DNA from 2 places in the Methylophilus sp. UBA6697 genome. Region 2 is predicted to be linked to the other one. Evidence: predicted binding sites of a transcription regulator. Region 2 holds the regulator's gene; the other holds the start of a gene.
The links. The regulator FNR, encoded in region 2, switches genes on or off when oxygen is low (the NO sensors DNR and NnrR bind a similar motif). The targets are predictions, from matches to a motif close to TTTGATNTANATCAAA.
Positions count from the first base shown of each region.

Region 1 (11,762 bases), on a different contig from region 2:
GCTGGCGACTCGGTTTGCCACCGTAATATTCTTGCGCCAGGTCCTCGAAAGCAAACTCTGGCTCACCACAGCATTCCCATAAAAAGTCGGTATCCAGGGTGTCGGACTCCGCCTGCGCCGCTTCGAGAAAGCCTGACAAACCGCCATCAAACCGCATCAATACATTGGCGGTTTTAATTTTGCTGCGTTTGCCGGTGCTGGCCTCGACTTGCATGCTGCTATCGGCCTCAGACATGATGGAAGCGACCTTAAAGCCACCGTCTTCTTCGTAAAAAACATTCATGTGGGGAAATTAAACGTGTGGAAATCACACTTGCGCGTATTAAAACGCTATTTTACCCGAGAAGCGCAGAGTTTTTTGGCAGGCACTGAACTTTAGCCGTGGATAATGACTAAAATAGCATGATGAAGCCCCTGAACTTTGATAACCGTTTTACCCGGGAACTGCCCGGCGACCCGATCTCAGACAACTATACCCGGCAGGTCAGTGACTGTTTATGGTCACCTGTGCAGCCGACACCTGTAAAAAACCCACAATTGCTTGCTTATAGCGCTGAAGTCGCCCAACTGCTTGGGCTATCAGCTAAAGACATGCAAGACCGCGACCTGGTCCAGACATTGGGCGGCAATGGCGCGCTAGATGGCATGTTTACCTATGCCACCCGCTATGGCGGCCATCAATTCGGGCATTGGGCCGGGCAACTGGGGGATGGCCGCGCCATTTACCTGGGGGAATTGGTTCACGCGGGCAAACGCTATGAGCTACAGCTCAAAGGTGCAGGTGAAACACCCTACTCCCGCTCAGCCGATGGCCGGGCAGTACTCCGCTCCAGCTTGCGCGAATTTTTATGCTCGGAAGCCATGCATCATCTGGGGGTACCGACCACACGAGCGTTAAGCCTGGTCACTACCGGCAACCAGGTGGTACGGGATATGTTTTACAACGGTAACCCGCAACTGGAGCCAGGTGCGATTGTCTGCCGTGTCGCACCTTCATTTACGCGTTTTGGCCATTTTGAAATACTGGCCAGCCGCAACGAATTACCGTTGCTGAAACGCCTGATCGGCTTTACGCTGGACCGTGACTTTGCCGATTGGTGGCCATCCACCGGTTTGGCACTTGATATCAATGACCCTGCACCGGCCTTGATAGAAGCATGGTTTGAAGAAGTCTGCTCACGCACGGCCGTCATGATCGCACACTGGATGCGTGTTGGTTTTGTGCATGGCGTGATGAATACCGACAATATGTCCATCCTCGGCCTGACCATCGATTATGGCCCGTATGGCTGGGTGGATAACTTTGACCCGGGATGGACGCCGAATACCACTGATGCACAAGGTCGCCGCTATTGTTTTGGCCGCCAACCGGATATTGCGCGCTGGAACCTGGAACGGTTGGCCGAAGCGCTCGGCACCTTACTGCCAGAGACGCAAGGCCTGGCGGATGGCCTGACCACTTACGACCAGGCCTATATACGCGCCCTTACATCCAGCCTGGCTGACAAGTTTGGCTTTGATCACTGGCAAGACGGCGATGGCGAGCTGATTAACCATATTTTTGAGTTGATGCAACGCGCGGAAGTCGACCAAACGCTATTTTTCACACGACTGGCGAAGCTGGATATGGCGCAGCCACAACTGGCAACACTGGCAGATGCTTTTTATACTGAGTCAGGGCAGCAACAGTTTGGCGCCGATATTCAAACCTGGCTACATAACTACAGCCTGCGCATACAACAATCGACATTAACCCCTGAGCAACGTTTACAAAAAATGGCGGCGGCGAACCCGATTTATGTGTTGCGAAACTACCTGGCGCAAGAAGCGATTGACCTGGCGACCCAAGGTGACAACAGCCGCTTGCTGACATTATTGCAAGTATTGCGCCATCCATATACCGAACAAGCCGGCATGGAGGCCTTTGCGCAAAAGCGCCCGGACTGGGCCAGACAAAAGGCCGGTTGCTCGATGTTGTCGTGTAGTTCATAATTTTGGCCATGCAAACTGCCGAACAACTCATCACCGATGCGGGCCTGCGCTCAACCAAAGCACGATTAGCCGTATTGAACACCCTGCTCAACTCGCATACGGCACTCAGTCATACCGATATTTTAACCACGTTGCAAGGCGTCAAGGAAATTGACCGGGTAACGGTATACCGGGTGCTGGACTGGTTACAGGAACATGCCCTCATCCATAAAATATCCACCGATGACCGCGCCTGGAAATTTCAACTGAACGCCCCTAAACGCAGTTACAAAGCCGCAGACGCCAACGCGAGCAGCGGTTTGTTAAGCAATCACGGTCATGCCCATTTGCAATGCCAGCGCTGCGGGACAGTCCTTTGTATTCATGAATTGGCTGCGCATATTCCGCAAGCTATTTTCGACACCTACCAAATATCCCACATCGAGATCAACCTCAAGGGCCTCTGCCCACAATGCCAACAGGCGTCAGCCTAAAATAGCCGCGCTACTCTCTGCCTCACTACCTTGTTTATTTTGCAACTTAGTTGCAAATAATAACAACACCCCTTAAAATGCAACTTTATTGCATTGCAACAAAGTTGCTTAAATGGTTACTCACGTACAATTATTAGCGATGCCAGCGGATGCTTATATGAATGAAGCGCAACTGGCCTTCTTTCGGCAGTTGCTGCAGGCACAGCTTCAAACCTTGCAAGACAATATGCGCCAGACCAGTGAACATCTCTCAGATCAGCAAGAAACACCAGACCCGGCCGACCGCGCCACCCAAGAGGAAACACACAGCCTTGAACTGCGCACGCGGGACCGCGAACGCAAACATTTAAAAACCATTCAATCCGCCTTGCGCCGCATCCAGGATGGCAGCTATGGCTATTGCGAAGACACCGGGGAGCCAATCGGCCTCGCCAGACTATTAGCCAGGCCAACCACCAAGTTGTGCCTGGAAGCACAGGAGCGGCATGAACGCCGCGAACGGCAATTTAACCACTAAAGGATGACCTATGAAAAAACTGCCAGTCACGGTACTTTCCGGCTTTCTGGGCGCAGGTAAAACCACCCTGCTCAACCATATTCTCAATAACCGCGAAGGCAAGCGCGTCGCAGTGATTGTCAACGATATGTCCGAGGTAAATATCGATGCACAACTGCTGCGTGATGGCGGCGCAGCCTTATCACGCCAGGAAGAAAAACTGGTTGAGATGAGCAACGGCTGCATTTGCTGCACCTTGCGCGAAGATTTATTGATTGAAATCACACGGCTGGCCAAAGAAAACCGCTTTGATTACCTGTTGATTGAAACCACCGGCATTTCCGAGCCCTTGCCCATTGCAGAAACCTTTACCTTTGCAGACGAAGACGGCGTCTCGCTGGCAGATGTCGCCGAATTGGACACCATGGTCACCGTAGTTGATGGTTATAACTTTCTCAAAGACTATGGCTCGCAAGATATGCTGGGCGACCGCGGCCTATCGCTGGGCGAAGAAGATGAGCGCACGGTGGTTGACCTGCTGGTTGAACAAATCGAGTTTTGCGACGTGTTAGTGCTGAATAAAACTGACTTGTTAACCCTGGAAGAAGTCTCCAGGCTGGAAAGCATCCTCAAAACTCTCAATCCGCGCGCGCAAATCATACACAGTAGCTTTGGCAAAGTGCCACTAAATCGCATCATGCATACCGGCTTGTTCGACTTTGACCAGGCCGCTGAAGCGCCTGGTTGGCTGCAAGAGCTACGTGGCGAGCATGTGGCGGAAAGTGAAGAATACGGCATCTCCAGCTTTGTGTACCGCGCCCGCAAACCGTTTCATCCACAGCGTTTGTGGCAGTGGTTCAATCAAGAATGGCCTGGCGTCGTCCGCTCCAAAGGCCGTTACTGGATCGCCTCACGGCCAGAGTTCTGCGCCACCTGGTCGCAAGCAGGCGCAGTCACCCGCACCGAACTGGCAGGCATGTGGTGGAGCGCCACACCGCAAGAATACTGGCCACAAGATGAAGAAAGCCTGCAACACATCCACTCGCGCATGCAGGCCCCTTATGGTGACCGCCAGCAAGAACTGGTGGTTATCGGCATGGGGATGGATAAAGCCGCACTCACTGCCGCCTTCGATGCCTGCCTACTGACAGAAGCAGAGCTGGCATCCGGCATGGATGCCTGGCGGCAACTCAGCGACCCGTTTCCGCAATGGTCAGTGAATAGGCAGGACGAGTCACCCGAGCTAGTCGCAGAGGTTTCTTAATCAATATCAGCAAACTACGTAAAATCATGAGCTGCTTTTACGGATTCGCTTCAGGGTGGTTTTGAAACATCGGCGTATAGTGACAGTCATACAAGTACATCAAGCACGATGTACTACGAAACAACTAAAGGAGACTATCATGTGGACTAAACCAGCTGCTACTGAAATGCGTTTTGGCTTTGAAGTGACGATGTACGTCATGAACAAATAATCAGGATTCATCTCAAATTTTGAGAGCTGCCTGAACAAAAAACCGCCGAATTCCGGCGGTTTTTTATTGCCTCACAACAAGGCTCCCCTCTAAAACTGCGCCCACTCACCATCATCCGTGCCTGTACGTAATTTTCCTGAGCGCTGCACATTCACACTAACAGGTGCTTTACTGGTGCGCGCATGGATATGGCTCACGGTAGAACGTTTGTCGGCACCGCTTTCATGCCCCAGTCGAAAGGCACTTACGGCACGGACAAGGCTTTCAGCCTGATCAACCAACGACTCTGATGCCGCTGCAGCCTCTTCAACCAAGGCAGCGTTTTGCTGCGTGACCTCATCCATGGTCATCACTGCCTGATTCACCTGGTTAATACCGGTGCTTTGCTCAACAGAAGCAGCAGCAATTTCACTCATAATATCCGTCACCTGTTGCACAGAAACCACTACCTCCTGTATCGTTTTTCCGGCCTCCTCCACCAACTGGCTGCCTTTTGCAGTCTGGACGACAGAGTCATCAATCAGCACTTTAATTTCCTTGGCAGCCTCGGCAGAGCGTTGGGCCAAATGGCGGACTTCGGCAGCCACTACCGAGAAGCCACGCCCCTGCTCGCCAGCACGGGCAGCTTCAACCGCTGCGTTCAACGCCAGAATGTTCGTTTGAAAAGCGATGCCATCAATGACCGAAGTGATATCCTCTATCCTTTTCGCGCTTTCATTCATGGCGCTCATGGTTGTCACCACCTCACCAACCACATCACCGCCTCTCACAGCAACCTCTGAAGCCGCAGTTGCCAGCTGACTGGCTTGTTTTGCATTGTCGGCATTCTGTTTAACCGTCGCTGCCAACTCTTCCATGCTGGCAGCCGTTTCCTCCAGGCTTGACGCCTGTTGCTCAGTGCGGCTGGAAAGGTCATTATTACCAACGGAAATTTCATCCGCAGCCGTATTAATCATCACCGTCGCTTCACGCACTTGCAAGATCACTTCGCTCATCTTGTCGATCAGCGCATTCACGCCATCACACAACGCAGCAATATCGCCTGTTTTACCCTCAAGCGACACGCGACTGCTTAAATCACCGGCTTTGGCGCCGTCAATAATCGCTTTGGTCTCTTGTACAGCATGGGCTAGTGCTTGTGCACTTTCATGCTGTGCAGTGATATCTGTCGCATACTTCACCACTTTAAAGGGTTTGCCATTCATATCCAGAATCGGGTTGTAAATGGCCTGCATCCACACCACAGCCCCACCTTTGCGGATACGCTTCACTTGCCCGACTTGTGCCTCACCACGGCGCAAAGCATCCCAAAACGCCTTGTAATCCTGGCTAGAGCGGTAAGCGGAATCGACAAACATACTGTGGTTTTTGCCTAACACTTCACTTTCGGCATAACCGGAGAGTTGCAAAAACAAGTCGTTTACCGATGTGATGGTGCCGTCAAGGTCAAACGAAATCACGCCCTGGGTTCTATGAATGCCAGAGATCTGACCAGCATTATCCGCCGCAATCAACTTGGATTCAGTAATGTCCATGGTGTAATTAACAATCTTGTACGGCTTGCCTTTTAAATCGTAAATCGGGTTATAAGACGCCTGTATCCAGACTTCACGCCCACCTTTGGCAATCCGCTTGTATTGCCCCATGTCCGAGCCGCCATGCACAAGCTTGTTCCACAAGACCGCATAAGCCTCGCTGCTGGCAAAGCTGGGTTCCAGCACCTTGCTAACATGTTGCCCAAGCAACTCGTGTTCGCTATAACCCAGCATATCCAGGTAAGTTTGGTTCACTTTAAGCACCGTGCCATCCAGGCCCAGTTCAATCACGCCTTGTGATTTGCCAATCGCAGTAATCTGGCCTTCAAAATCGGCATTTCTGAGCTTTTGCGCCGTGATATCTGCAGCATACTTCACCACTTTATAAGGCTTACCATCTGCATCTAAAATGGGGCTATAGGTCGCATCCAGCCAGATCTCCTTGCCATGCTGGCCGATACGCAAAAACTCACCGCTGACTGATTCGCCACGTGTTAACTTTTGCCAAAAGGCATGATAGTCGCCACTACTGATAAATGCTGGCTCAACCAACTGGCTATGTGACATGCCAACCAGCGCATTTCGTGTATAGCCCAACACCGACAAGAAAATATCATTGACGGCTGTTATTTTGCCATCCAGGTCAAACTCTATTGACCCGGTAGAACGGTTAATCGCGGCCAATTGATTTTCAAACAATGCGGCTTGCTCGCGGGTTTCAATGGCAGACTCTTTTAAGGCATTTTCGCTGACACTGAGCAACGTCTGCATCTTTTTCAGTGCTTGCAATACTTCACTCAGCTCGTTGCTACCCTGCGCATCAATATAGGTGCTGTAGTTGCCGATGGTGATTTCTTTCACCGCACGGAGTGTTTGCGCCAGCGGCTGGGTCACTGAACGAGCAATGATCATCGCCAAGCCTAGCAGGACAGGTAATGCCAAGCCCAGGCTAGCAAAAGACAGTGCAGTGAATTGATGAGTAAAATCCAGCCCTACTTGTACGGCCAGCAATGCAAAAGCCATAGCCGCCAAACCGACTAAGCGCTGTTTGACCGTAATGGCGCCCAATATGTTTTTTAATTTATTCGCCAAGGACAAGTTCACCACTTTGCCATCTACAATTGCCAGACCTTTGGCGTTGTCTGTATTAAACAATTGGTAGGCAGCGGAGGCTTCGTTAATTTGTTGCCGCGTAGGCTTTCTACGCGCGGATAAGTAACCCACGACCTGATTGTTTTCAGTTACCGGCGTGGCATTGGCCACCACCCAATAAAAGTCACCATGCTTGGTGCGATTTTTCACCAAGCCCGTCCATGGTTTACCGGCTTTCAAGCTGCGCCACATATCGGCAAAAGCGGCCGCAGGCATATCCGGGTGGCGCACAATATTATGGCTGCTGCCGACCAACTCAGACTCACTAAAGCCACTAACTTGAATAAAGTCTTTGTTGGCATAGGTAATCACACCCTTGAGATCTGTTCTCGTCAACATGAACTGGGCATCATCAAACTGGATTTCTGTGGCCGTCACTGGCAAATTTAATTTCATAATCAATCGCTTTCTATCCCTGAGTCATTGAGACAATTTAATTTAATAATGGAGAGTCAATTCGTCGCTGATTCTGGCTGGGCCACGGACCTAGTTTTTCCGTGTCGACCAAAAAAGGACATATTTGACTCTGTGCTTCTCCCAGTTGGATAGCAGTCACACCGTACACGACACCTTGTCGCCTGATATCCATTTTGTCTGCTGGCCATGTCAGAATTTGTCTTACAAAAAAATGACTTTTATTTTTATATACAATAACTTAATCAACAAAACGCATATTGAGATAGATCAATAAAATGGCTGAATTATTTTGTAGCATGCCGCATGGCGAAGTGATGGCTGATCGTTAGCGCGTCAGGAACCTAATGCTGTTGCCGCTTACTAATCAAGCAATCAACAACGATTGATAATGACCGGTGAGTATTAAGCCCGAAGACATTTTGGCTTTATAATCGTTTTGAAATTTTGTTATGACGTTTTTATGGAGTCTCGCATGCGTTTACAGTCCCTTTCTGTTTTATTCCTGATCGCCACACTGAGCCAGCCAGTGTTTGCCCGCAATATCCTTAATGAACAAACGGATGCCGCCACTGCACGGGATGCCGTGGGCGATGCCATGAGCAAATTGAGTGACCTTGAGCAAAGAATCAAATCTCAGGAAGCCCTGGTTGCGCAGGAACAGGCAAAGTTAAAGCAATACCAATCCGATAAAGTGCAAGCGGAAAAAGACCTGGAAAATAAAAAAGTGATTTTCGAGCAGAAATCCAAAGTACTGGATGACGCCTGGAAGCAACGTAACGATTACTAACGGTATGTCGGCGCGCTTTATCTAAACTGTCACACGCACAGATACTTGCGAATCCGCGGGTATCTGCCTCTCCCGCTTTACGCCTCCATTAGCCCTCGACACACATCACAAACATGTGTCGAGTTGATTTGGGTCAATACCCGCTTTAGCCAGCAAACCTACAATGGTCTCAAATCAATGCACCTAATGGAGTGACCACAATGAAAAAAACCGCAATCAGTTTAATGTTGGCAGCCTTATTGCCTGCCATGAATGCCTATGCAGAGCAAGGTGACTGGGTTGTACGTCTGCGTGCAACCAATATCAGCCCGAACGAAAGCAGCCGCTTGGGCAGCACCGTCAACAAGGCGGTGGGTGCCAATGTGATGACACCAAGCGCAGACCTGAAACTCGACAGCAACACAATTCCTGAATTAGATATTAGCTACTACTGGACCAAAAACATTGCGACCGAACTGATCCTGGCACTGGGCAGCAAACACGATGTAAGAATCACTGGCGACAGTGCCGGTGTGGTTGGCAACCAGCATCTGGGTAGCATTGATGCGCTGCCACCTACCTTGACGGCGCAATGGCACTTTAACCCTGATCAAACCATTGACCCTTATGTGGGTGCTGGTATCAATGCGACATTTATGCTGGACCGCAATCTGCGTTTCACCTCTGGTGCAACCGCTGGCGAAAAAATCAAAATTGACCGCAATAGCATTGGCCCTGCCTTGCAGGCGGGTGTAGATATCAACCTTAAAGATGGCTGGTTATTGAACGCTGATGTGAAATATCTCTGGATTGATACCGACGTTGAAATGAAAAGCGCCACCACCGGCAACCGCTGGGCCAAAATCGACTCCCTGGACGTCAATCCATGGGTAATTAGCCTGGGTATTGGTAAGCGCTTTTAAGCAACAATCGTCAACGCTCTTCCCTGGGGCATTTAACGCGCTCCATTCACCTCTGATGCCACCCCAGTATCAGAGGTTTTTTTATATGCGGAGAGACTTAATTACTGAAAGTTGAAACGCGCAGAAAGACTGGTCAAATTGAGTTGCTCTAGCAGTTGCTGCCCACGCTCACGCGCACTGCGTTTACGCTGGCCAGTATATTTGGCAATGATGAGTTCATTTTTCATCGAGTGCTCCCAGCCCACCAGTTCCGTCACTGTCACCTGGTAGCCATGCGCCTCCAGTTCAAGGCAACGCAACACATTGGTGACCTGGCTGCCAAACTCACGGGTATGGATAGGATGCCGCCACAACTCGCTTAAAAAGGTTTGCGCCAGTGTCTCAGCCTTATGCTGGCGCATCACCTCCGCCACCTCGGCCTGGCAGCAAGGCACCAGTACCATAAACTGCGCCTGTTTTTGCAAACCAAACTGAATCGCATCATCCGTCGCCGTATTGCAGGCATGCAAGGCCGTGACAATATCCACGGTTGCAGGCAGTTGCTGTGACTGCATGGCCTCAGCGACGGTTAAATGCTCAAACTGCATGCGGTCAAACCCACACTCTTGCGCCAGTTGGCGTGATTTCTCTATCAACTCGCCGCGGCTTTCAATGCCAATCACCTGGCCGCCTGCGTGTTGTTTGAGCAAGAGGTCATAGAGGATAAATCCCAGATAAGACTTACCTGCACCATGGTCGACCAGCACAGGCTGTGACTGTTTATCCATCACCGCCTGCATCAGCGGCTCAATGAAATTGACCAGGTGATAGACTTGCTTGAGCTTGCGGCGGCTATCCTGATTCAGCTTGCCATCGCGTGTCAGAATATGCAGCGCCTGCAATAGCGGGAGAGATTGACCGGGCTTCACCTCGGGCGGTAAGTTTGTCTTGACCATGCGTATTGCTGTTTTAAAATACCAATATATCAGTTTAACATGTGCCAGCTTCATCAGGATTGCTTCTGGCAGCCACGCCGGGAGCGATCTCGGGAACTCAAAGGCTGTTTTACGAATCATGTCTATCATGGTGGTCAGTTTTATCCCGTGCGCAAGCCGCACGACCACCGCTGCAGCGACGTTGGTACACGCTGCATCAATTCGCTGTTTCACAGCGCTGTTGTTCAATCGCACCAGGGAGTATGTATGCCAAACAGCTTAGCCACATTGGCTTATTTATATGTAGACAAGACGGTTAAATGCGCGCTATTTCCGCTGACAATGCTTTCCATGCTTGCCACGCCAGTGCTTGCAGATACAATCTGGCTCAAAAATGGCGACAAGATCACAGGCACACTGGGCGTTAAAATATCAAATAAACTCACAGTCAAAACCACTTATGCAGATGAGGTGAAAATCAACTGGAACGATATTCACAGTATCGATGCCGACAAACCTATCCTGATGCAGTTGTCTGATGGCAGTATCGTCAATGGCCGCCTGATTCATACCGATGAAGGCCAGGTGATTCTGGATGAGGAAACCAACACGCCACTGGTGGATACAGAGCTGGACGAAATTCATTACATCAACCCCAGCCGCGACCTGATTGGTGAAGGCTATGTCTGGACTGGCAACCTGAGCCTGGGCGGTGCGTTTAACAATGGCAACAGTACCAACCGCAATATGCAATTTAACGGTGAGTCGGTATTACGTGGCCTGGAAAATCGTTATACGGTACAAGGCTATTACTACTGGGCAGAAGATAACGACGAACAAACGCAGAACAACGCGCGCGTGCGCGGCCAGTATGACCACTTTTTCACCAAAAAATGGTTTAGCTACCTCAACACCATTCAGGAAAAAGACCGTTTCAGGGATATCAAGTTACGAAGTACCTACGGTGTGGGTACCGGTTACCAGATTTTTGAAGGCGAAAAGCTTAACCTGTCAGTGGAAGGTGGTGTGTCGCTGATTAAACAGGACTATTACGAAGAAAGTAATGACAGTCATGCCGCTTTGCGTTGGGCAGTCAATTACAACCAGTATTTATTTGATTCTTTTGTGCAGGCCTTTCATCGCCACGAAGTGTTATACACCGCGAGATCCCCTTCACAAATCCTGGTTTACAGCTCAACCGGCCTGCGCTTTCCGTTTATTTTCGGCTTGAGTGCGTCTACACAATTAGACTACAACTACGATAGCCGCCCGGTAGATGATCGCGTCAAAGGCGATACGCGCGCCCTATTCACACTGGGCTATAGCTGGAAATAACGCTGGCGACGTCTGCAATATTTAAGGAGTTGCCGCTTAAATGTTAAAATGATCGCTGCATTGTTTTAATCCGTCCTGAATTTCATCATAGGCAGCATGGACAAAAACAATATGGGGTACGGCAAGGGACATTGATACCGTATTTTTTGAGTTGAAGATGGAGCAAAAATATGGCGATACAATGGTTTCCGGGACACATGACTTCTGCCCGAAAAAAGGCAGAAGAAACACTGGAACATATCGACGTCGTGATTGAGGTACTGGATGCACGCGTGCCTGCCGCC
Region 1 is NZ_DKJH01000021.1:21,094-32,855, reverse strand. It holds gene B3355_RS06160 (ribonuclease catalytic domain-containing protein) at 1-283, opposite strand, end outside; gene B3355_RS06155 (protein adenylyltransferase SelO) at 403-1,992, shown strand; gene B3355_RS06150 (Fur family transcriptional regulator) at 2,001-2,465, shown strand; gene dksA (RNA polymerase-binding protein DksA) at 2,578-2,982, shown strand; gene zigA (zinc metallochaperone GTPase ZigA) at 2,993-4,225, shown strand; gene pqqA (pyrroloquinoline quinone precursor peptide PqqA) at 4,365-4,436, shown strand; gene B3355_RS06130 (PAS domain S-box protein) at 4,526-7,519, opposite strand; gene B3355_RS06125 (hypothetical protein) at 8,013-8,327, shown strand; gene B3355_RS06120 (OmpW/AlkL family protein) at 8,528-9,229, shown strand; gene B3355_RS06115 (class I SAM-dependent methyltransferase) at 9,331-10,164, opposite strand; gene B3355_RS06110 (DUF481 domain-containing protein) at 10,411-11,478, shown strand; gene ylqF (ribosome biogenesis GTPase YlqF) at 11,649-11,762, shown strand, end outside.
Region 1: the regulator FNR is predicted to act here: its motif matches at 8,450-8,465, upstream of B3355_RS06120 (OmpW/AlkL family protein).

Region 2 (11,762 bases):
CCGCGTGGTCTGGGATGCGAAACAAACTTCCCCTTCTCACTGGTTTGCCAATTTAAACGAGATTGGTTACCCGGCGTTACCCCTTAACGAATACAGCGCTATTTCGGATCGTACTGTCCAGCAACGCAAGATGTTATGGCGCCTGGTCGTGGCCGTGTTCTGCATGATGCAGGTCATGATGTATGCCTATCCTACTTATTGGTCTGATAGCAATGATATGGCGCCAGATATGGTGCAGCTCATGAAATGGGCCTCCTGGGTGCTGACCCTGCCGGTCATGCTATTTTCAGCTACGCCGTTTTTGTCCCAGGCCTGGGCAAGTATCAAGCAGCGCCAGTTAGGCATGGATGTACCGGTGTCGCTGGGTATTCTGGCAGCGTTTGTGATGAGCACATTGGCCACGTTTGCGCCAGGCGGCTGGTGGGGTGACGTGGTTTATTATGACTCGCTGACCATGTTTGTCAGCTTTCTGCTGATTGGTCGCTGGCTGGATGTCAAATTGCGCAACCGCACGGCTGGTGCCTTGGAAAACATGATGCGCCGCTTGCCACATGCGGTGCTTAAGAAAAATGCCGCCGGTGAGTGGGTGCAAATCGCCGCGACTAATATCAATGTCGGCGATGTGCTTTATGTGCGTCCCGGCGAAGTGTTTGCGGCCGATGGCCTGATCTTGGTTGGCAGCACAAGTGCTGATGAGTCCATGTTGACTGGTGAATCCGAGCCAGTGATGAAGCCCGCAGGCGCAAAGGTCATCGCTGGCTCCGGCAATTTAACTTCTGCCATTGAAATGCAGGTGGAGCAGGTAGGCGAGGGCACGCAATACCATGCGTTGGTCAACCTCATGGCGTCTGCTTCTACTGAAAAACCTGGCATTGCCTTGCTGGCAGATAAAGTCGCGCAACCATTCTTGTGGGCTGTGTTGCTGGCCGCCATCTATGCTGTTTTTTACTGGTGGACGACCGATCCTGCCAAAGCGATTATGTCGGCTGTGGCCGTACTTGTCGTGACTTGTCCATGTGCATTATCCCTGGCAACGCCCGCGGCCATGCTGGCTAGTGCTGGTACTTTTGCCAAAGGCGGTGTGCTGATCCGCCGTTTGCAAGCGATACAGGCGATCAGCGAAGTGGACACCGTTGTATTCGATAAAACCGGCACCCTGACTGAGAATGTGCAGCAAGTGACATTGGCAGACAGTCACGCAGACTGGGATTCGCAATGGCTACTTGATGTGATTGCCAGCATGAGCCGGGATTCCTTGCATCCGGTAGCTCAGGCCTTGCATGGCTTTGCCTTGCAGCATGATGCGCAAGATCAACTGCCTATGCAGGATTGGCAAGAGATTGTCGGTGGCGGCATGTCTGCTACATTTCATGCACCAAACGGCGCATTACTGCCGGTGAAGCTAGGCAATGCAGAATTTTGTGGTGTAAGTGATGAGGCCGAGAGCGAAGCGTTGCGCCAGGTGTATGTCACTACAGGCGAAATCACGCTGATGCGACTGACGTTGTCCGAGCAGGTAAAACCACATGCCAAGGCAGCGATTTCACAATTAATTGCAAATGGGCTTGATATTCAACTGTTATCTGGTGATAGAATAGCGCCCGTTAAAAACCTCGCAGCGCAACTGGGAATCCAGCGCGCATTCGGGTTACAAAAAGCAGCAGATAAGCTGCAGCATGTAAAGTTGTTGCAACAACAGGGGCGGAAAGTATTAATGGTTGGTGATGGTTTGAATGACGGCCCTGTCATTGCAGCAGCGCATACTTCTATTGCAATGGGTTCCGGCGTCCCTTTGACGCAGGCACAGGCCGATATGGTGGTGTTGGGTAATGATATCGGTGTGCTGGTTTCGCTCATTTCGCATTGTCAAAAAACCATTCTCATCGTAAAACAGAATTTGTTGTGGGCTGCGTTGTATAACGCAGCTGGTGTGCCATTGGCGATTATGGGCTTATTGCCTGCCTGGTTAGCCGGGTTGGGCATGGCGGCCAGTTCGCTTTTGGTATTGCTGAATGCATTACGTTTGACCGACTGGAATAAGTCGGGCTGGCAGAAAGGTCAGGCATAGCGTTATGGAAATTGCATTTTTATTGATCCCGCTGGCGGTGTTGCTGGTGTTTGTCATTCTGGGTGGCCTCTGGTGGGCAATCCAGACCGGGCAATTTGAAGACCTGGAAGAAGAAGGTTCCCGAATTCTTGAGCAGGATTAAGAATTTTTGAACAGGATTGATATGTGTCAAATCAGATGTGTGACAAGTCTGAGATGATCAGGTTGAACAACTAAATTTTTTAGAATTTTTTTAGTGTTGGGTGTTTGTTTTAATCATTGGGAGAAATCCATGCAAAATGCAACCGTGAAGGCTGCGACCTATAACGATACCGTGGTCCGCCAGTTTGCCATCATGGCAGTGGTCTGGGGTGTTGTTGGTACATTGATGGGCGTGATTATCGCGTCTCAGCTGGTGTGGCCAGAGCTTAACCTGGGCTTGCCGTATACCTCTTTTGGCCGTTTACGACCACTGCATACCAATGCAGTGATTTTCGCATTTGGTGGCTGTGCTTTATTTGCTACCTCATACTATGTCGTGCAACGTACCTGCCAGACCCGTTTGTTTAGCGACAAACTGGCCAGTTTTACTTTCTGGGGCTGGCAAGCCGTGATTGTCGCCGCAGCCATCTCCTTGCCATTGGGTTATACCCAGGGTAAAGAGTACGGCGAACTGGAGTGGCCAATTGATATCCTGATTGCGATCGTATGGATTTCTTACGCGGTTGTGTTCTTCGGTACGATCGGTATCCGCAAGGTCAAGCATATCTACGTAGCTAACTGGTTCTACGGTGCCTTTATTCTGGCGGTGGCCTTGTTGCACATCGTTGAGAGTGCTGCAATCCCGGCTGGCTGGTTCAAGTCTTACTCTGCTTACGCAGGTGTGCAAGATGCGATGGTGCAGTGGTGGTATGGTCACAACGCGGTAGGTTTCTTCCTGACAGCGGGTTTCCTCGGCATGATGTACTACTTTGTACCTAAGCAAGCTGAGCGTCCTGTGTACTCTTACAGCTTGTCTATCGTGCACTTTTGGGCACTGATCTTCACTTACATGTGGGCGGGTCCGCACCACCTGCATTACACCGCTTTGCCTGACTGGACACAGTCCTTGGGTATGGTGTTGTCTTTAATTCTGTTTGCACCAAGCTGGGGCGGTATGATCAACGGTATCATGACCTTGTCCGGCGCCTGGCACAAACTGCGCACTGACCCTATCTTGCGCTTCCTGATCGTTTCCCTGTCTTTCTACGGTATGAGTACCTTTGAAGGTCCGATGATGGCGATTAAGACTGTGAACGCTTTGTCTCACTACACTGACTGGACCGTTGGTCACGTGCACTCTGGTGCTCTGGGCTGGGTTGGTTTCATTTCTATCGGTTCCCTGTACTTCCTGATTCCACGTTTGTTCGGTCAGAAAACCATGTATAGCGTGAAAGCGATTGAAGTGCATTTCTGGATGGCAACCATCGGCGTGGTGTTGTATATCGCTGCGTTGTGGATCTCTGGCGTGATGGAAGGCCTGATGTGGCGTGCAATGAACGCTGACGGTACATTGGCTTATACCTTCGTTGAGAGTGTGAAAGCCAAGTTCCCATACTACTTCACACGTGCATTGGGTGGTTTCCTGTATATGAGCGGTTTGGTGATCATGTTGTGGAACACATATAAAACAGCCACTAATGGCAAACCAGCAACGGTAGAAGTACCAGCTGTTGTTGCACACGCTTAAGGAGCTCACTATGGCAACGCATCAAAATAATAGTGGCAATCTGCACGAAAAGATTGAAACCAATAACTTCCTGTTGATCGTACTGACCTTCATTACGATCTCCTTTGGTGGCCTGGTTGAAATCGTGCCTTTGTTTTTCCAAAAATCCCTGACTGAACCTATCCGTGGGTTGGAGCCATACACTGCGCTGCAATTGGCTGGTCGTGACATTTACCTGCGTGAAGGTTGCTACAACTGCCACTCACAGATGATCCGTCCGTTCCATGCTGAAACATTGCGTTATGGCCACTACTCTGTAGCGGGTGAGTACGTGTATGACCACCCGTTCCAGTGGGGCAGCAAGCGTACCGGTCCTGACTTGCACCGTGTCGGTGGCAAATACAGTGACGACTGGCATCGTGTGCACTTGAACCAGCCGCGTGACGTTGTGCCGGAATCCATCATGCCAGCCTACCCATGGTTGAATGAAAACCTGGTGAACGATGAAACGATTGGTGACCATATGGTTGCGCTGCGTAAAGTGGGCGTGCCTTACACCGATGAGCAGATCAAGGCTGCTGGCGCAGATATCAAGGGTAAAACCGAGATGGATGCACTGGTTTCATACCTGCAAGTACTGGGTACACACCTGAAATAAGGAGACGCGCCATGGATATCATCAACCTGTTACGCATATTGTTTACAGTACTGAGTTTTGTCCTGTTTATCGCAATCCTGGTTTGGGCATGGCGCAATCGTCACTCCGCACAATTCAAGGACGCGCAGAACCTGCCGTTCGATCAAGACTAATATTTGTGCGGACATGTTAAGGAAAACATCATGAATGATTTTGTAAATGGATTTTGGCCGATCTGGATTTCGACCATTACCTTGGGTGGGATCGCTTTTTGTGTCGGTTTGCTGATTTTCGCAAGCCGCGTCAAAGTGCCTCTGGATAGTGACAACACCAATGGTCACGAGTGGGACGGCATTAAAGAAATGAACAATCCGCTGCCAATGTGGTGGGTAGGTTTGTTTATCATTACCGTTATTTTTGGCCTGACTTACTTGTACCTGTTCCCTGGCTTGGGTACTTACAATGGTAAATTTGGCTGGACGGGCGTCAAGCAATACGAAGTTGAAGTGGCTAAAAACAATGAAAAAATTGCACCGCTGTATGCCAAATATGCGGCGATGCCGGTTGAAGAAGTGGCTAAAATTCCGGAAGCCCGTGATATTGGCAAGCGTATTTTCCTCAACAACTGTGCCGCTTGCCATGGTTCAGATGCCAAGGGTAGCCGTGGTTTCCCTAACCTGACGGATACCGACTGGTTGTATGGCGGTAGCCCAGAGCGTATTAAAGAAACCATTACGGGTGGCCGTATCGGCATGATGCCGCCGATGGCAGCCGCTGTCGGTAATGAAGAAGACGTGAAAAACGTGGCTAACTACGTATTAAGTCTGTCTGGCAGTATTCATGACTCTGGTCGTGCCAATGCCGGTAAAGACAAGTTTGTCGTGTGTGCAGCTTGCCACGGCCCTGAAGGCAAAGGTAACCAGATGATTGGTGCACCTAACCTGTCAGACAACACCTGGTTGCATGGCCAGGGTGAAGCCGCGATTATCAAGCGTATTCACGAAGGTAAAACCAACCAGATGCCAGCCTGGCAAGAGAAATTCAGCCCGGAGCAAATTCATTTGCTGACCGCTTATGTTTGGGGCCTCTCCAACAAGTAAGCGAATGCAGATAAATACATGAGCGATACTAAACAAAGCGCTGTGAACAAAACCACCATCCGTGAACAGGAGGTGGTTTTGTCACTTTATAAGTCCGAAGATAAGATTTATGCCCGCCATGTCTCCGGTTTATTTAATAACTGGCGTTGGGTCATGGTGTGGGCAACGCAGCTGTTCTTCTACGGTGTGCCGTGGTTGCAATGGGATGGTCGACAGGCCATGCTGTTTGACCTGGAAGGCATGCGGTTTTATGTGTTTGGCCTGATCTTCCATCCGCAGGACCTGATTTACCTGGCATTCCTGTTGATTGTCTCTGCACTTTCCCTGTTCCTGTTTACGGCGATTGCCGGACGCTTGTGGTGCGGTTACACCTGTCCGCAAACGGTATATACCGAAATCTATATGTGGATGGAGCAGAAAATAGAAGGTGACCGTATCGCTCGCATGCGTCTTGATGACAGCAAGTGGAACCTGAACAAAGTTACACGTAAATCCCTGAAACAGTTCGCCTGGATCGGGTTTGGTTTGTGGACCGGTGTGACGTTTGTCGGCTACTTTACACCCATGCGTGAACTGGTTCCAAGCTTGCTGCAATTTCAAGCCGGTGGCTGGGAAACCTTCTGGGTATGTTTTTATGGCTTTGCGACCTATGGTAACGCAGGTTACATGCGTGAGCAGGTCTGTAAATACATGTGCCCGTATGCACGCTTCCAGAGTGCCATGTTTGACGGCGACACCATGACGGTGACTTACGATGAAGCACGTGGTGAGCCACGTGGTTCACGCTCTAAAAAAGCGGGTGAGAATGCCAATGGACTGGGCAGTTGCATTGATTGCAGTATTTGCGTACAAGTATGCCCGACCGGCATCGATATCCGAGACGGCTTGCAATACGAGTGCATCGGCTGTGGTGCCTGTATTGATGCCTGTGACGATGTGATGGATAAGATGGGCTATGCCAAAGGCCTGATTAAATATACGACGCAAAATGGCATGGAAAATCGCTGGACCCGTCAGCAGATGCTTGCGCGTTTGCTCAGGCCACGCGTGCTGATTTATTCGACCATTCTGGTGATCATGGTGGTCGGTATGGGGGTCGGTATCTACTTTAAGCCTGACTTCAGGCTCGATGTGTTGCGTGATCGCTCGGTGATGGCGCGTTACACCAACGATGGCAATATTGAGAATGTGTACAATCTCAAGCTGGAAAATGAGACCGAATCTGTGCGCGATTATGATTTGCAAGTCACGGGTTTACCCGCGCTCGCCGTCCATTTTTCAGACAATAACAGTCAGCAGCTCAAAGCACTCAAACCTTTTGAAAAGCGCAATGTCATAGTCGAGATACAGGTGCCCGAAGCTGAAACGCGTGCCGGATCGCACAAGATTTTCTTTGAGTTGACTGACATTGAGGCCAAAGAAACAATTAAGGAAAAATCTGTCTTTATTGTCCCCAGTAATTAGCGGTTAAGGCATGGCCTAGCGCAAGGTGGCATAAAGCAGCATAGATAAAGGAACACAGATGGTTGAAACACAAAAATGGTACCAGAATGCGTATGTCTGGCTGATTATTGGCGGCCCGTCTCTGGTCGTTGTGGCGTCTTTTATCACCTTGTATCTGGCCATTACGCATCCGGATCCGGCCATTGATGACTATTACCGCAAGGGCATAGAAATCAATAAAACGCTGGATGCGCAAGGCCATGATGTGCAGGACGAAGCCATGGCGCCTGCCATTCAGGCGCGCAACCATGCACAAACCGGCCTTAAACCAGCTGAAGAATAGCCGCTTAACGTTACCGCCTAGACGAACATGCGCACGCGAAATCCCTGCGTGCGCAATGTGCTGGCATATTTCTCTAATATTTTCTCTGAAGTGGCCTGAATGCAGCCGCGTAGGTCTTGCTGGCTGGGTCTGGCAATGCCGTATAGCAGGATGCCGCTGATGCGCTGTTTCAATGGCAATAAAGCTTCCATATAGCCTGGCAGCGTTGGCGTGGTCACGCTCTCCCCGTGCAGTGTTCTACTGAAAATGGCAGTTTGCACCCAGGTTGGGCAAAGCGTGCAGCAAGTTTGCAGGCGCTGCAAATGCAAGGCCAGAGGCAAATGCGTATCGTTGACAGCCAGCATCTCGCCATCATTACCTGCATCCAGTTTGAACCATACCTCTCCGCCCATCTCGTGTAAGCGTTTGAGTGCATGCTGTATATGCGCGTGCTGCAACTGGCTGCCATTGGTGATGAGCCGCAGGCAAGCCGGGCGGTCATGTGGTTTGCGCTGTTGCATCAGGTGGGCAACCATATCGAGGATGTCTGCAAACTGCGGCGAAGTTGTCGGTTCGCCGTCACCCGCAAAGGCAATATCCTGTACGCAGTCATGCAGGCTGTAAATGCTGTCGTGGATATGGTGCGTGAGCCAGCCCAGGCAGTCTGCCAGCTCTTGTTGCAGAAGCTGGCTATCAATGACGGGCGAAGGGCCGCGTTGTAAACCGGGCACCTGGCAGTACACACAGTGCCAGTTACAGCAATGATTGGGGTGCAGGTTAATGCCGATGGAAATGCCTTGCGCGCGGCGTGACCACACCGGGTAAATGTAGCGCCATTCGCGTGTTGCCACAAATCCGCTTAAGGCCTCAAAGAGGGCAGAGGTCTCCATCTCTACACCGCCGTGATCAAGCGTTAACGGTGGGCTAGCAAGTGCTGGCGTTAAAGATGGTCTTCAGTTTATCGTGATCAAGAATGCGGATATTCTTTTGTTTTACTTCAATAATGCCTTCTTCGCTAAATTTAGAGAAGGTGCGGCTCACGGTTTCCAGTTTCATGCCCAGGTAGCTGCCGATTTCTTCGCGGGTCATGCGTAAAATTAATTCACTTTTTGAGTAACCGCGTGCGTGCAAACGTTGCAGTAAATTGAGCAGGAAAGCCGCCAGGCGTTCTTCGGCGCGCATATTGGCCAGCAACATCATGACGCCATTTTCGCGCACAATTTCGCGGCTCATGATTTTGTGCACATGGCGTTGCAGCATAGGGATTTGACGTGACAGGTCTTCGACGTGGTTAAATGGCATCACGCAGACTTCGGCATCTTCCAGAGCGATGGCATTGCAATTGTGCTTGTCACTGACGATGCCATCCAGGCCCATGATTTCACCCGCCATTTGAAAGCCGGTGACTTGTTCGCGGCCATCCTCAGATACCACACAGGTTTTAAAAAAACCGGTACGAATCGCATACAAGGTGGTGAATGGGTCGCCGCTGCTAAACAGGTGCCCCCCTTGTTTGACTTTCTTTCTGGTGGCGACCATGCCATCCAGCTGGCTCATCTCGTCCGTGCTTAAACCTATGGGCAGACACAGCTCACGCAGGTTGCAGTTAGAGCAGGCCACCTTGAAACTGGATTCGGCTTGCATGGGAGATGTCCTTGGCAGTCGTTGATCTTGCGACTGATTATACGCCTCCTGCGCCTTGATTTCATGGGTGGTGATTTCATCCGTGGCGACTTCATGTGCTGCAATGGCATTTAACATGATGCTTTTACTCTTCCCTATTATAGTGCGTTGCATTATGCACGCGTAGCTGACCGGACTATTTGATATGCATCAAGAAGTCATGGTTTGCTTTATGGCAAAGTAGCCGGCAATGACTCCCGGGACGAGATGTCTCACTTGTGCAGACAGGAAAGCATTTGCTAGATACCATGAAACAACCGTTGACGATTACTCAAGAGCACATCGAGCGCTATGATGTTTCGGGGCCGCGGTACACCTCTTACCCCACGGCAGACCGCTTTGTCGAGGCGTTTGATGCGGCGGCCTATGTCAAGGCTGCAGAGCAGCGCAATATCAGCAACTGGACACAACCGTTATCGGTGTATGTACATATCCCGTTTTGCGCGTCGCTGTGTTTTTATTGTGCCTGCAACAAAATCGTCACCAAACGTTATGAACAGAGCGCCATTTACCTCAACTATCTGCAACGCGAACTCAATCTGCATCTGGACAAGTTTTCGCAAGCGCAGGCCGTGAACCAGCTGCATTTAGGCGGCGGTACACCGACCTTTCTCAATGATGAGGATTTAACCCGCCTGGTGGAGATGCTGAAAAAAGCCTTTGTGTTTAACCAGGAGGGTGAATACTCGATTGAGATTGATCCACGTACGGTGAACCAGCAACGCTTGCAGCATTTGCGCGACCTGGGCTTTAACCGCCTGAGTTTTGGTGTACAAGATTTTGATGCCGATGTGCAGCAAGCGGTACATCGAGTGCAGTCTTATACGCAAGTGGAAACGCTGATGCAACAAGCGCGGGAGATGGGTTACCAGTCTATCAATGCCGATCTGATTTATGGCTTGCCCAAGCAAACCCCGGCAACCTTCCGCGAAACGATCGCTAAAATTACCACATTGCGCCCAGACCGCATTGCCCTGTATGGCTATGCACATTTGCCATCACGCTTCAAGCCGCAGCGCCGTATTCTGCAAGATGAGTTGCCCAATGCCGTAGACAAAATCCAGATGCTGTCAGAGGCTATTCAGCAATTGATGCAGGCGGGATATGTGTATATCGGCATGGACCATTTTGCTTTGCCAAACGATGCGCTGGCGATTGCCAAACAGCAGGGCAGGTTGCACCGCAACTTTCAGGGTTACAGTACCATGGCTGACCAGGATATTCTGGCGCTGGGCGTCTCTGCTATTGGCAAAATGGGCGCGACCTATAGCCAGAATGCCAAAACGCTGGAAGAGTATTACGACTTTCTGGACCAGGGCCAGTTGCCGATTGTGCGCGGCTTGGCGCTTAGCCGTGATGACCTGATCCGCCGCGCAGTGATTATGGCCATCATGTGCCACGGTGAGCTCAGCTATGAGTCAATAGAGCTCTCTTATATGGTGAATTTCAGGGATTACTTTAAATCAGAGATTCAACAACTTGCAGATAAAGAAAAGCAGGGATTGGTGGTGCTGGAAGAAGACGGCTTGAAAGTGACTGAAATGGGTTGGTACTTTGTGCGTGCTATTGCCATGGTGTTTGACCGTTATTTGCAGCACGATGCCAATCGTGCAAGGTTTTCCAAAATCCTTTAAACTCTCGGCATGTTAGCCAGCTTACTCCTGACCGCTTTTGTCATGGGGCTGGCAGGCGGCCCGCATTGCATTGCCATGTGTGGTGCAGCTTGCGGCGCCATGCAGTCTCCCCCTCACACCACCAGCCAATTTCGTTCGATTCCGCTACGTGTCATCAAGACCATTCCCTGGAGTTTTTACCTCGGGCGCATGCTGGGTTACGGCATTTTGGGCGCGGTTGCGGCAGAAACCCTGCGTGGCCTGGCCTGGTTGTCCAACCAGAGTCATGTGTTCCAGCCATTGTGGACGTTCTCTCATACGCTGATCTTTGCCTGGGGCGTGCTATTAGTGGTCACCGGCCAACAACCACAATGGGCCGTGCAGCGGGCACAACAAGTCTGGGCCTGGATTAAACAGCGTACCGAACACGCCAAATTCGGCTATTTACTCACGGGCATGGTCTGGGCCTTGTTGCCGTGTGGCTTGCTCTATTCAGCGGTGATGCTGGCCTCATTGCAATCGCAATGGTTACAAGGGGCATTGGTGATGATGGCCTTTGCCTGTGGCTCAGCTACCGTGCTGGCACTGGCACCTGTCCTATGGCGCGCCAGCCAGCAATCCATGCCCGGCTGGTTTAAAGAATCGACGGGGATGCGCCTGAGTGGCGTATTGCTCATCGCCCTCAGCGTGGTCGCTTTATGGATGGACGTCATGCATCACGACAAATTGTGGTGCCAACTCCTCTAAACATTGCTTTTATCCCCTGCATTCTGTAACTTTCAATTGTTAATTTAATTTAACAATTGGGGGCGTCATGCTTGGGCCAACGCGGTATCTACTGTTTTTTTTCTTGTCGTTGCTGATTGCGCATAGCTACGCTCAAGCGCCTGACATTTTGCTGGCGCAGATTTACCATGACGATATCCTGGTGCAAGAGTATCTGGTCAGCGAAAAACTGGATGGTATCCGTGCCATCTGGGATGGCCAGCAATTCACCAGCCGCCAGGGTCATCCTATTCATGCGCCAGCCTGGTTTACTAAAGACTTTCCGCCACGGCCACTGGATGGGGAGTTATGGATAGGCCGTGGTCAATTCGAGACGCTTTCATCCACGGTCAGACAAGTACACCCGGATGATGCTGCCTGGCGGCAAGTCGCCTATTATGTGTTTGAGTTGCCAAACGCCAACGGTGATTTCGCCCAAAGAGC
Region 2 is NZ_DKJH01000020.1:11,742-23,503, reverse strand. It holds gene B3355_RS05965 (heavy metal translocating P-type ATPase) at 1-2,068, shown strand, start outside; gene ccoS (cbb3-type cytochrome oxidase assembly protein CcoS) at 2,073-2,210, shown strand; gene ccoN (cytochrome-c oxidase, cbb3-type subunit I) at 2,340-3,776, shown strand; gene ccoO (cytochrome-c oxidase, cbb3-type subunit II) at 3,787-4,413, shown strand; gene B3355_RS05945 (cbb3-type cytochrome oxidase subunit 3) at 4,425-4,565, shown strand; gene ccoP (cytochrome-c oxidase, cbb3-type subunit III) at 4,596-5,492, shown strand; gene ccoG (cytochrome c oxidase accessory protein CcoG) at 5,511-6,956, shown strand; gene B3355_RS05930 (FixH family protein) at 7,015-7,278, shown strand; gene B3355_RS05925 (hypothetical protein) at 7,296-8,147, opposite strand; gene fnr (fumarate/nitrate reduction transcriptional regulator Fnr) at 8,182-9,018, opposite strand; gene hemN (oxygen-independent coproporphyrinogen III oxidase) at 9,189-10,574, shown strand; gene B3355_RS05910 (sulfite exporter TauE/SafE family protein) at 10,584-11,300, shown strand; gene B3355_RS05905 (DNA ligase) at 11,368-11,762, shown strand, end outside.